Regions from separate parts of the Paenibacillus sp. J22R3 genome, predicted to be linked through region 3. Evidence: riboswitches for the same ligand, from Rfam matches in the RefSeq annotation. Region 3 holds a riboswitch; each other region holds the start of a gene.
The links. Region 3 has a riboswitch for cyclic di-AMP ahead of AC0YN4_RS31385 (hypothetical protein). Riboswitches for the same ligand answer to the same signal wherever they lie in the genome.
Positions count from the first base shown of each region.

Region 1: another riboswitch for cyclic di-AMP. It lies ahead of AC0YN4_RS29945 (G5 domain-containing protein); the one in region 3 lies ahead of AC0YN4_RS31385 (hypothetical protein).
Region 2: another riboswitch for cyclic di-AMP. It lies ahead of AC0YN4_RS22820 (histidine kinase); the one in region 3 lies ahead of AC0YN4_RS31385 (hypothetical protein).

Region 1 is NZ_JBWDNS010000012.1:9,880-13,157, reverse strand. It holds gene rnmV (ribonuclease M5) at 1-91, opposite strand, end outside; gene AC0YN4_RS29945 (G5 domain-containing protein) at 208-1,356, opposite strand; cyclic di-AMP (ydaO/yuaA leader) riboswitch at 1,579-1,865, opposite strand; gene AC0YN4_RS29940 (TatD family hydrolase) at 2,053-2,817, opposite strand; gene AC0YN4_RS29935 (HD domain-containing protein) at 2,839-3,278, opposite strand, start outside.
Region 2 is NZ_JBWDNS010000005.1:356,081-359,358, reverse strand. It holds gene AC0YN4_RS22825 (DUF445 domain-containing protein) at 131-1,390, shown strand; cyclic di-AMP (ydaO/yuaA leader) riboswitch at 1,592-1,744, shown strand; gene AC0YN4_RS22820 (histidine kinase) at 1,939-3,278, shown strand, end outside.
Region 3 is NZ_JBWDNS010000016.1:18,677-21,954, reverse strand. It holds gene kdpA (potassium-transporting ATPase subunit KdpA) at 1-761, opposite strand, end outside; gene AC0YN4_RS31390 (potassium-transporting ATPase subunit F) at 793-870, opposite strand; gene AC0YN4_RS31385 (hypothetical protein) at 1,193-1,609, opposite strand; cyclic di-AMP (ydaO/yuaA leader) riboswitch at 1,735-1,903, opposite strand; gene AC0YN4_RS31380 (spermidine synthase) at 2,203-2,952, shown strand; gene thpR (RNA 2',3'-cyclic phosphodiesterase) at 3,015-3,278, shown strand, end outside.

The DNA of each region.
Region 1 (3,278 bases), on a different contig from region 3:
ACCCACCGGTCTCAATGGTTTCTGCTTCAACGGCGCGTTTGATGGCGACAGTATCGTCTTTACCTTCTACTACAATGATTTCTTTAATCATGGGACTCCATTCCTTCCCTTCCGTACAACATGCAAAAAGAAGAGGCATCGCCTCTTCTTATGATGGCATATTTACGCGCGAAATACGATACGCATGTTCATACCGAGGAATACTGCCTACACTGCTGATGGTTTCTTCGGACCCAGCACATAAACCGTATAGCCCCGCTTCCGCCCAAATTTATCGGCATACGACTCGCTGTCAAAGTAAACATCAATCTTGTTGCCTTTGACTGCACTGCCCGTATCCTCAGCTCGGCGGAAACCGATTCCTTCGATATACACCCACCAGCCGATCGGAATGACTTTCGGGTCGACCGCAATGGTACGGCCTTCTTGAACGCGTGCTCCCGATGCGGTAATACCGTACTGTGGATGGTTCTTGCCTTTACCCGTCGAAGCCAAGCCGGCAGAATAAGCCGTAAGGGTTACATTCTTTATTACTTTCTTTGCACTGAACGTAACGCCTCGCTTCGTCATGGTAGATATGCTCGGCGAATTCGCCCGCAGCATCGTTACCTTCGGTTCAGGTTTCTTCGTCCCGACCGACACGATTTGATCGACAGAAGGTGACTTGGTCAACTTCTCGACTAATGTCTGCGAGACTAGAACTCCGTCTTCGAAAGTCTTTTCATAACGTTTAACGACCGTGCCTTGTTTACCCGTTTGGACAAGCTGTTCTTTCCCTTGCGCTAGCTTGGGATCATCCTTCTTCACAGTGGAGAAGGGAACGGGGTGGGTACTCTCCGAGATCTTCGTATCAATCCGAGTGATTGAAATAATCATATTCGGTTTAAGTCCCGAGGATAACGAAGGTACTACCTTATCTTGACTGCGTATCGATATATGAGCCTGATCGATCGCCGCCTGTACGGTTCTTTCTGTCGTGTACAACGTTCTTGCTTTGCCGTCAGCTTTTACAATAAGAGGCACCGCTTGATTAATAACAATTCGGTCACCGTCTTTAATACCGCCATCCAGCGGCATCGACACTTTATCATAAGTGCCAACTGCAATAGCTTGTTCATCCAGTAGGCGTTGAAGGACCCATTGCTTCGTAGAGACAATGGTTTCTCGTCCATTCACTACTACGGACACGCGCTTGTCAGCCGTTCCGTACAACAACACCAGAAACATGAAAGTCATAGCGATTGAGATCATAGCGCTTAGTACAATTAAACGCATGTTCTCATGCTTCCATCGCAATGCGAAAGACATGCTGGATGATCGTTTCCCATGGGTGTCCTTAAGCTGGAGTGCTCCCATTTCATCGGTCCTCCTTACATAGCCCCGCCGCCTTTGTTACGCATGATTACATAGACGCGACTATAGAGATTTTCTTTCCAAATTCAGCCCCGGACCACTTCCATAATACAGCTTTTGTCGTCAGTTTATGCTTCTTTCAAACAAAAAGAAGCCCGACGACAGAGGATCTGTTTCGTGGCTTCCCATTAGACAATGGTAGCATGGAATTGCATGCACGAGGTTGATCTCTCTTATTGACGCTTACGAGGTTAGCTGTCGGATTCGGACGTGAGAGTCGCCCTATTCGCTAATGGCACGTTCGAACAATTGCTGCTGTGCCGGTCGCAAAATTCACCCCAAGAAGAATTTCATGTCTATCGCTGTCTGCCTTGTACAAAACAGTGTCGCCCTTTAGTCGACGAACACGTTTTAAGGAGAAGAAACGAACAAGCTGTTTCTCCGTGATACAAACAGTTTCAACAATTGGTTCCCCCGCTCTCCGAATTCCGGAGATTAAGCGTTTTATTGGAAAAGGAATACAAGTTTTGTTGCTCTGAAATGAATCATACCGTCTACCGCGCCACATTGTAAAGAACTGATTAATGACGATTTTAACGAATTTCAAGGAAAAATAGACGAAAAGCAAGCAATTTCTTCAATCAAAATCAGTTTTATCACGAGAATAGTCCCAAATCCTTGCTTTCAAAGCCGTTTTCATCAGATTCCAAAACATTTCCTTGCGTTTTCCGTGGTTATTTCGCCGACTTCCTCCACACTTTTACCCGTTATCTCCGAGATCGTGTTTGCTACAAGACGGACGAATGCAGACTCATTTCGTTTTCCGCGATGGGGGTGAGGAGCCAAATAAGGAGCATCCGTTTCGATCAAAATTCGGTCCAGAGGCACTTGTGAAAGCACTTCCTTTGGCACCCTTGCATTGGTGAATGTAAGCGGTCCACCGAACGAAATATAGAAGTTCATATCGAGACATTGTTTCGCCGTTTCCCAACTACCGGAGAAGCAGTGCATGACCCCGCCAACGTCCTTGGCATCCTCTTCTCGAAGCAAACGGACGACATCCTCGTGGGCATCCCGATTATGAATAACGATTGGCATCCGTTTCTGCTTGGCTAATTGGATTTGTTCGCGGAATACTCGCTGCTGAACATCTTTAGGCGAGGTGTCCCAGTGGTAATCCAGACCAATTTCGCCGATCGCCACAACCTTCGGATGGTCACAAAGCGATGCAATCCAATCCAGATCCTCGGGACGCATATCAATACTGTCAACCGGATGCCAGCCCACAGCCGCATAGATAAAGGAATACTGCTCGGCAAGCGCCATCGTAGTTGGGATGGTCTCACGGTTAAAGCCGATATTGATGAGCTTATGTACGCCGGCAGCCTGCGCTCTTTCGATAACTTCTGCTCGGTCTTCGTCGAATTTAGGCGAGTCTAAATGCGTATGCGTGTCGATTAACATGATGGATATGGAAACCCCTTTCTACATTAAAGCAAATAATTCGCGGAGTTTCGCAGGCAGCCTGTGAGCTGATTCGCGAAGCGGTTCCTCCGGGTAATAAAGATGGTACTTGCCTTGATGGATACCGGTAATGGAACGAATGATATCCGAGCGGCTTGAGATTTCCGACAATCGTTCATCACTGCTCAGCAGCAGAATCGGAGGTTTTTCTTCCTTGCCTGCAGCAGTTGTTGAGCCGGGACGATAAACATCGTAGGGCATGTCGTAAGGAAAGTCAATTTCTAGGTGATAGTCCGGATGAAGGCCGATTTCTTGCAGCTGCTCACGGATTTCTTGCCACAGCTTCTCATCAGGGTGATCCATCGTAACATATTTGTACAGCTTGCGATTGAGAAACCTACGGCATAGGTCCGACAACACGGGATCAGGCTCATGGACCCATTGTGCAAAAGCCGTTTGAA
Region 2 (3,278 bases), on a different contig from region 3:
AATGGCGACTGAAGGCGGAGGAAGAGACAGACCCCGGGTCTTGTCTCTTTTTTCTTGCTTTTAGGGCTGTTTTTGCAACTGATTCGTATGAAGTGGTATGGTGTAAAGAAGCACTAGTAGGAGGAAGAACATGGCGAACGATTCGAGAAAAAACAAACATATTGCTAATATATCGCTTGGTATTATGGCAACGGGTTTCGCGGCTACGCTGCCTTTCGGCGGCACGGGGCTTAGCTTGCTGCATGTCGGCTTCGAGGCCGGTGTCATCGGGGGGCTCGCGGACTGGTTTGCCGTTACGGCGCTGTTTCGCCATCCGTTGAGAATTCCGATTCCGCATACGGCGCTGCTGCCGCGCAATCGCAAGAAGATGTCGGACGGTATCGTGCGCGTGCTCGAGGATCGGCTGCTTGCGAAGGAGAGCATGATCGAGAAGCTGCGGCAGATTGAGCTGGCGAAGCAGCTGTTGCCTGCTCTTCGCCAGGCGGCTCATTCGGCGGTACACAGCGAGCGTCTGCCTCATCTGCTTGAGGGAGCGCTGCGTACGATCGAGATGGAGAAGCTAGTCCCTATTCTCTCGGGGGAAATTCGCTCCGCGGTGGAGCGAATTGATTTGGAAGCAGCGCTGCGCGGCTTCTTGCGCAACGCCGTGGAGAATGGCGTAGACGAGCGTCTGCTCGATCTGCTGCTGGAGCGTGCGGAAGAATGGGCGAGCACCGAAGGGATGCGCCGCGAGCTGGGCAATGCGGCGATGCAGCTCGTGAAAGGGCTGAATCTGGGCGGCCTGATGCAATTTGCGGTCAACGCGTTTATCGGCTATCTGGATGAGGATCGGCTGGGCACGATGCTGCAATCCTTTATCCTAACGAAGATTAATGAACTGAAGGTTCAAGGCACGGATCGTCGTGCTGTTATTATGAAGCATCTGCATCAAGGGCTGGAGATGTTAATCTCACGTTTGGCCGAGACCGGACAGTTGAACGCGCTGCGCGATGAATTGCTTGCTTCCTTCGATCTGGATGGCGAGATGACACGGTTGTTCGAATCGCTGCGCGAGAGGGGCATTACGTTCCTTCATTCGGAGGATTTTGCAGCTAAGGTTTGGCCGATGCTGGAGGGGCTGCTTGATCGCCTGGAGGAGAACCACGGCTTGGTTCAGGATGCCGAGCATTGGTTGAAAGGGCAGATCGCCGGACTCATTGAACGCAATCACGCGAAGATCGGCTCGTTCGTCAAGGAGAACCTCGATCGTCTCGACAATGATCAGCTGGTGGAGTTAATTGAAGATAAAGTGGGGCAGGACCTGCAATGGATTCGGGTGAATGGTGCCGTCTGCGGCTTCCTGATTGGTCTGCTGCTCCGGTTAATTGAAATGGGCTTCGGTTATAACTAGCGCGAAGCAGCAGGCTGTCTCTTCTATTTCGCCTTATTTGTGAGAAACGGCAAATTAGTGAGGTAGAAGGAGAGTGCTTGCGATCTACTCCATTGTAAGCGTTATATTCGCGTCAGTTGGCTGGAAATGAGAACGAAACCGTTTGCGGCATTCCTTTACAAAAGACATGCGCAGGCGTAACATACGATTCATGCTTAATCTTCTGCTATAGCGCTGAATTTCTGAATAGAAATCGGGGGAACCACTCATCTGGGGTGAATCTTGAAGAACAGACCGCATGGTCGACGCTTCAAGTAGGGCGACTCTCACGCCCGAATCCGTCAGCTAACCTCGAAAGCGTATAAGAGAGGCAACGAATGTTCGTGCAATAGACACTTTGATGATAACTTGTGCCTAGAAGCCGCGAGAGGCGTTCCTCTGTGTTAAAGAGGCAATCCCCCTGCAGGCTTCTTTTTTGTGCGTTTTATAAGGTAAGGATGGTCACAAAGAAGAATAAGTTTGCGAAGATTATGTAAGTTTAAAGGTGTAGAAAGGAAGGCGAAGTTGTCATGGCTGGTTACCGCCGCAAAACCCCTGAAGAAATGCTCTTATCCATCTCCAAAATTCATCGCGGCCGTCTTAAAATTTATGTTGGTGCCGTGAGCGGCTCAGGCAAAACCTATCATATGCTGCGCGAAGGCCAAGCGCTTATGCAGCAAGGCATTGAGGTTGTGATTTGCGCAGTATCGACGATGCGCCGACCTGAAACGGTGGAGCAGCTTGCTGATTTGGAGCGGATTCCGAGTATTCATTGGTACAAGGGGGACGTGGAGAAGAAGGATCTTAATTTGGATGCCATTCTGGAACGGAATCCGGAGGTGCTGCTCGTTGACGGGCTGGCGCACGAGAACCGTCCGGAAGCGAAATTCCCGAACCGTTTGGAGGACATCCAATTTCTTCTGAGTCATGGTATCAGCATCATCACGACCGTGAATGTATACGAACTCGAAGGAGTAACCGAGCTTGCGCAGAAATTGACAGGCATCACAGCGGAATGTACGGTGTCCGCGGATCTGCTGGAATTGGCAGATGAGGTGCGGTTAATCGATGCTTCACCGGAAACGATTCTGTCACGCCTAAATGAAGGGCGTTTAAATAATATTAAAGATCCCGGGCTGCTCAAGCGTGGGAACCTCGGCAAGCTCAGAGAGATTGCGCTTCGGCTGATGGCGGAGGGCGTGAACGAGTCGCTGGAGAAATACCGCGAGGAGCAGGGCTTCATCGGGCCGTCCGGCGCGACGGAGCGCATCTTGGTAGCGGCGCAGTATCACTGGAATGGTTCGATCTATATCCGGCGCGGGCAACAAATCGCCAAACGTCTTGGCGGCGACTTGGAGGTTGTAGTCTTCGTCGATTCCAGCCAGGAGCCCACGAAGGAGAGAGATGACTTCAAGCGCTCCATTCTGAAGCTGACCGAGAAGGTGGATGCCGGCTTTAGAGAGATTCTGGTTAATAATAGAAGACAAATCCCGCGTGCACTCATTAAATACGCGATGCTGATTAATGCCACCCGTATTGTTATGGGGCATTCCAAGCAGACGCGTGCACAGGAGATTGCACAGGGTTCTATCGCGGGAAGCGTGCTGAAACAAATGCGCAACATTGACGTTTTCTTCATGGCGGACAGAGCCGATCATGAGGGGGAGCGAGTACTGCCGACGAAACGGGCAACCCCGAAGATGACAGCCGAGCCGTACCGGAGGCTGAGTGCGCAAGAGGTAGAGAAGAAGATCGAGCGGATTCGCCGCGGTAAATTCAAGGTCTATGTCGGCGCAGCACCGGGAGTGGGCAAGTCCTATATGATGCTTCGCGAGGGCAATGATTTGCTGCGCAAAGAAATCGATGTTGT
Region 3 (3,278 bases):
ACCATGTTTGCGAGCGGTGTTGGATTCTCGAACGGATGCGCCGCATTCGTACCGAACCATCCCCCGCCGTTCGTACCGATATTTTTGATTGATTCCAGCGTTGCAACGAGGCCTCTGGTTATCGTTTGCTGAGCCCCTTCAAGCGTGGTCGCATCTACAGCACCTTGGAACGTTTGCGGAATGCCTTGGAACACGTAGAACAAAGCAACCAAGAAGCTGAGCGGCAAGAACACTCGCGTGATTCCGCGAACCATGTCCACATAGAAGTTACCTAGATTATCCTGACGTCCGACGAGTCCGCGTATGAACGCAATCGCAATTGCAAAGCCGGTTGCCGCCGACGTGAACATCGGAAAGGTAATCGCAAGCAATTGAGACAGATAGGATAGTCCGTTCTCACCCGAGTAAGACTGCCAGTTCGTATTCGTAATAAACGATACGGCTGTATTGAAAGCCTGCCCTGCAGGCATATTGCCGATCCCGTCCGGATTAAGCGGCAGAAAGCTTTGAAACCGTAATACAAGATACAATAGGAGCATCATAACAAAGTTGCTCAGCAGGACGGCTGCTACATACTTCTTCCAGCCCATTGCTTCATCTTCGCGTACGCCCATCAACCGATACAGCAACCGTTCAAACGGACCGAACACACGATCCAATGCTGTTTTCTCATGCTGAAACACTTTTACAAGATAACTGCCTACCGGCTTAACCAACAACATAATGATGATCAGCGTAATGGCTACCTGTACGAACCCCATACTCATGTCATGAATCCTCCGCCCTGGCCATTTAGAATTTTTCTGGTTTAACTAACACAAAGCCTAGATACAAAATAAGAATAGCTGCAATAATGCCGACGATAATCATAGCGTTACCTCCCTAGGCTCTCTCACAGAATTTAAGGAATCCCCAGAATATTGCGAATGCAGCAACAAACAATACCACCATTGTAAAATCATTGACCATAACTTCTTACTACCTCCTATAGCTGCATGCAGTGAATTGAGAATATTTTCCCCTGCTAGATTGAAACTATTCATGTCTTTCAGCGTGCTTGAGGTTTCATACGCTGCTTATCGGTTCCCCCTCTTCGGTATAAGGAAATCTTAATACGGGTTGCCGTAAAAAGGGGGTAAAGAAACCTGCTGCCAGGTGTAAAAAAAGTATAAAAATCAATCGTTATCGCCGTCTAGAACGATACGTATGCCTGAGAATGGTCGAATAAATAGGCGCGATTCCATAATGCGTAATTTCGATTGGCTATGCCTTTCGCCGTGTAATCCAGCTGCTCGGCTAAGCTTGTTAATGCCGATTCCATTAAATGCGCGCGTTCCATCCCCCATGCGTCTTGCTTCTGGTGGATGTAGTCCAGACTCTCCTCGAGTGTCAGTCCCTTCATTCGCTGGTAGATGGCCGTCCACTGCACAATGTCGCCCTTCAGGTTACAGCCGTGCATCTGGAATTCAATGAGGCTGCAGCCTCCGTCATTCGTGGTGATGGCGAGTAAACCGCAAATGCAGTCTTCACTATGTCCAGGCAGCCGTTCATCCGTGAGCTCCCCATCAAATTGAAACAGCTCGATCGCCTTAATCTTGCAATCTTTCACAATAGTCACTCTCCTGAATGGTTTGGTAGAAAACACAAAGAGGCCCGGGGAGCAGAGAAACTCTACTCCCGGGCCTCTTTCACAGCGTGCGTAAAGAAACAAGCTGCTGGAAGCTCGATTGAAGGGGGTTCTCTCTCATACGCTTACGAGGTTAGCTGTCGGATTCGGGCTTGAGAGTACCCTACCTTAACAAATAACACCTGTTATGGATTCACCCCAAGAAGCCGTTCTGATCGAAATCGGCTTCTGATTGGTTCCCCCGTTCCTCTTGCGAGGACTCAGCGTTTAAAGCAAGTTATTCCGTTGATGAATCAAATCTTATTCCTGCGCGAAGAGAATGTAAAACCTGATTTACGTGCTAATTCCGCCAATTCTATCGAATTGCGCGCATAATTGCGCTTTCATCCTGCGAACCCATTCTTTTCAATTGGATTATCATAGGAATGCTTCCAAACCTTACTGCTTGTGATGCCAACAATAAGGAGCAAAGCACATTGTTCTCACATGGCAATTGAATGTGACCCCGAGATGCGATACGCTGAAATCTATAATGGACCCGGCCTGCTCGCTGGGAAGAAGGAGATTGGATCATCGTGCAGATTTTGCACCGGGAAAACAGCTCGCTGAACGAGATTACCGTTTACGATACGAATACGTACGGCGAGGAGCATGGGCGATTCCGAGTCCTTCAGTTCTCAAACAGCGCCATGCAAGGTGCTGTGGATTTGGATCAGCCTGAGCGGATCCTATTCGAATATCCGCAGGCTATGCTTCACCTCATGAATGGCAGCAACCCGACCTATCAGCGTCTGTTTATCATTGGTCATGGCGTTGGAACAATTGCTCGACATAGTACGGCGAGAACGATCAAAGTTGCGGAGCTGGACGAGCGAGTTGTGGCGTTAAGCAGGCAATATTTTGGCTATCGTGACGATAATGTGGCGGTTGGCGATGGCCGTGAACTGCTCTCATGCGAAGCTGAGCATACGGTTGATTTTATTGTGCTCGATGCCTTCTCCGATAAGGGAACGCCGCGGCATTTGACTTCGATGAGCTTCTTCGAGCTTGCTGCCGCCAAGCTGGATGAGAGCGGTGCTATCCTCATCAATCTCATGGGTAAGCGTGAGAACGATGCACATATAAACGCCATCTATACAACACTTCGAGAAGTGTTTCGATTCGTGAAAGCATTTGCTTTGCCAGCTGAAAACGCCGCGGATCGTCGAAATTACATCCTGACGGGCAGCAGCGCCCCGCTGACCTGCCAGACTCGCCGAATGGCCGGGTTTATGGAAATGGAATTGGGGCAAGGCTATATCATCGTGGATCACGATCACGACTAGTAGGATTCGCCTATCAGACGTGCTAGTGATATTTTTGATAAGAGAGGGGTTGCTATAAACCTTTGAATACGCCAGCCGCTCCGGCGCAGACCGTCCGCTTATTCGCTGCCGTCCCTGTACCGGATTCCATTAAACAGTCACTTTCGATAGGGTGCGAGGACATCAAATCACAGCTTCTATTTCGCAAATGGGCACATCCTGACGATTATCACATCACGCTGCAATTTCTGGGCGATACGCCAATAGAGCTTGTCCCTGCCATCTCGGCAGCACTTCGTGAAGCAGCATCGTCCGTTCAGGCTTTCGCGTTACATGTGACTTCGCTG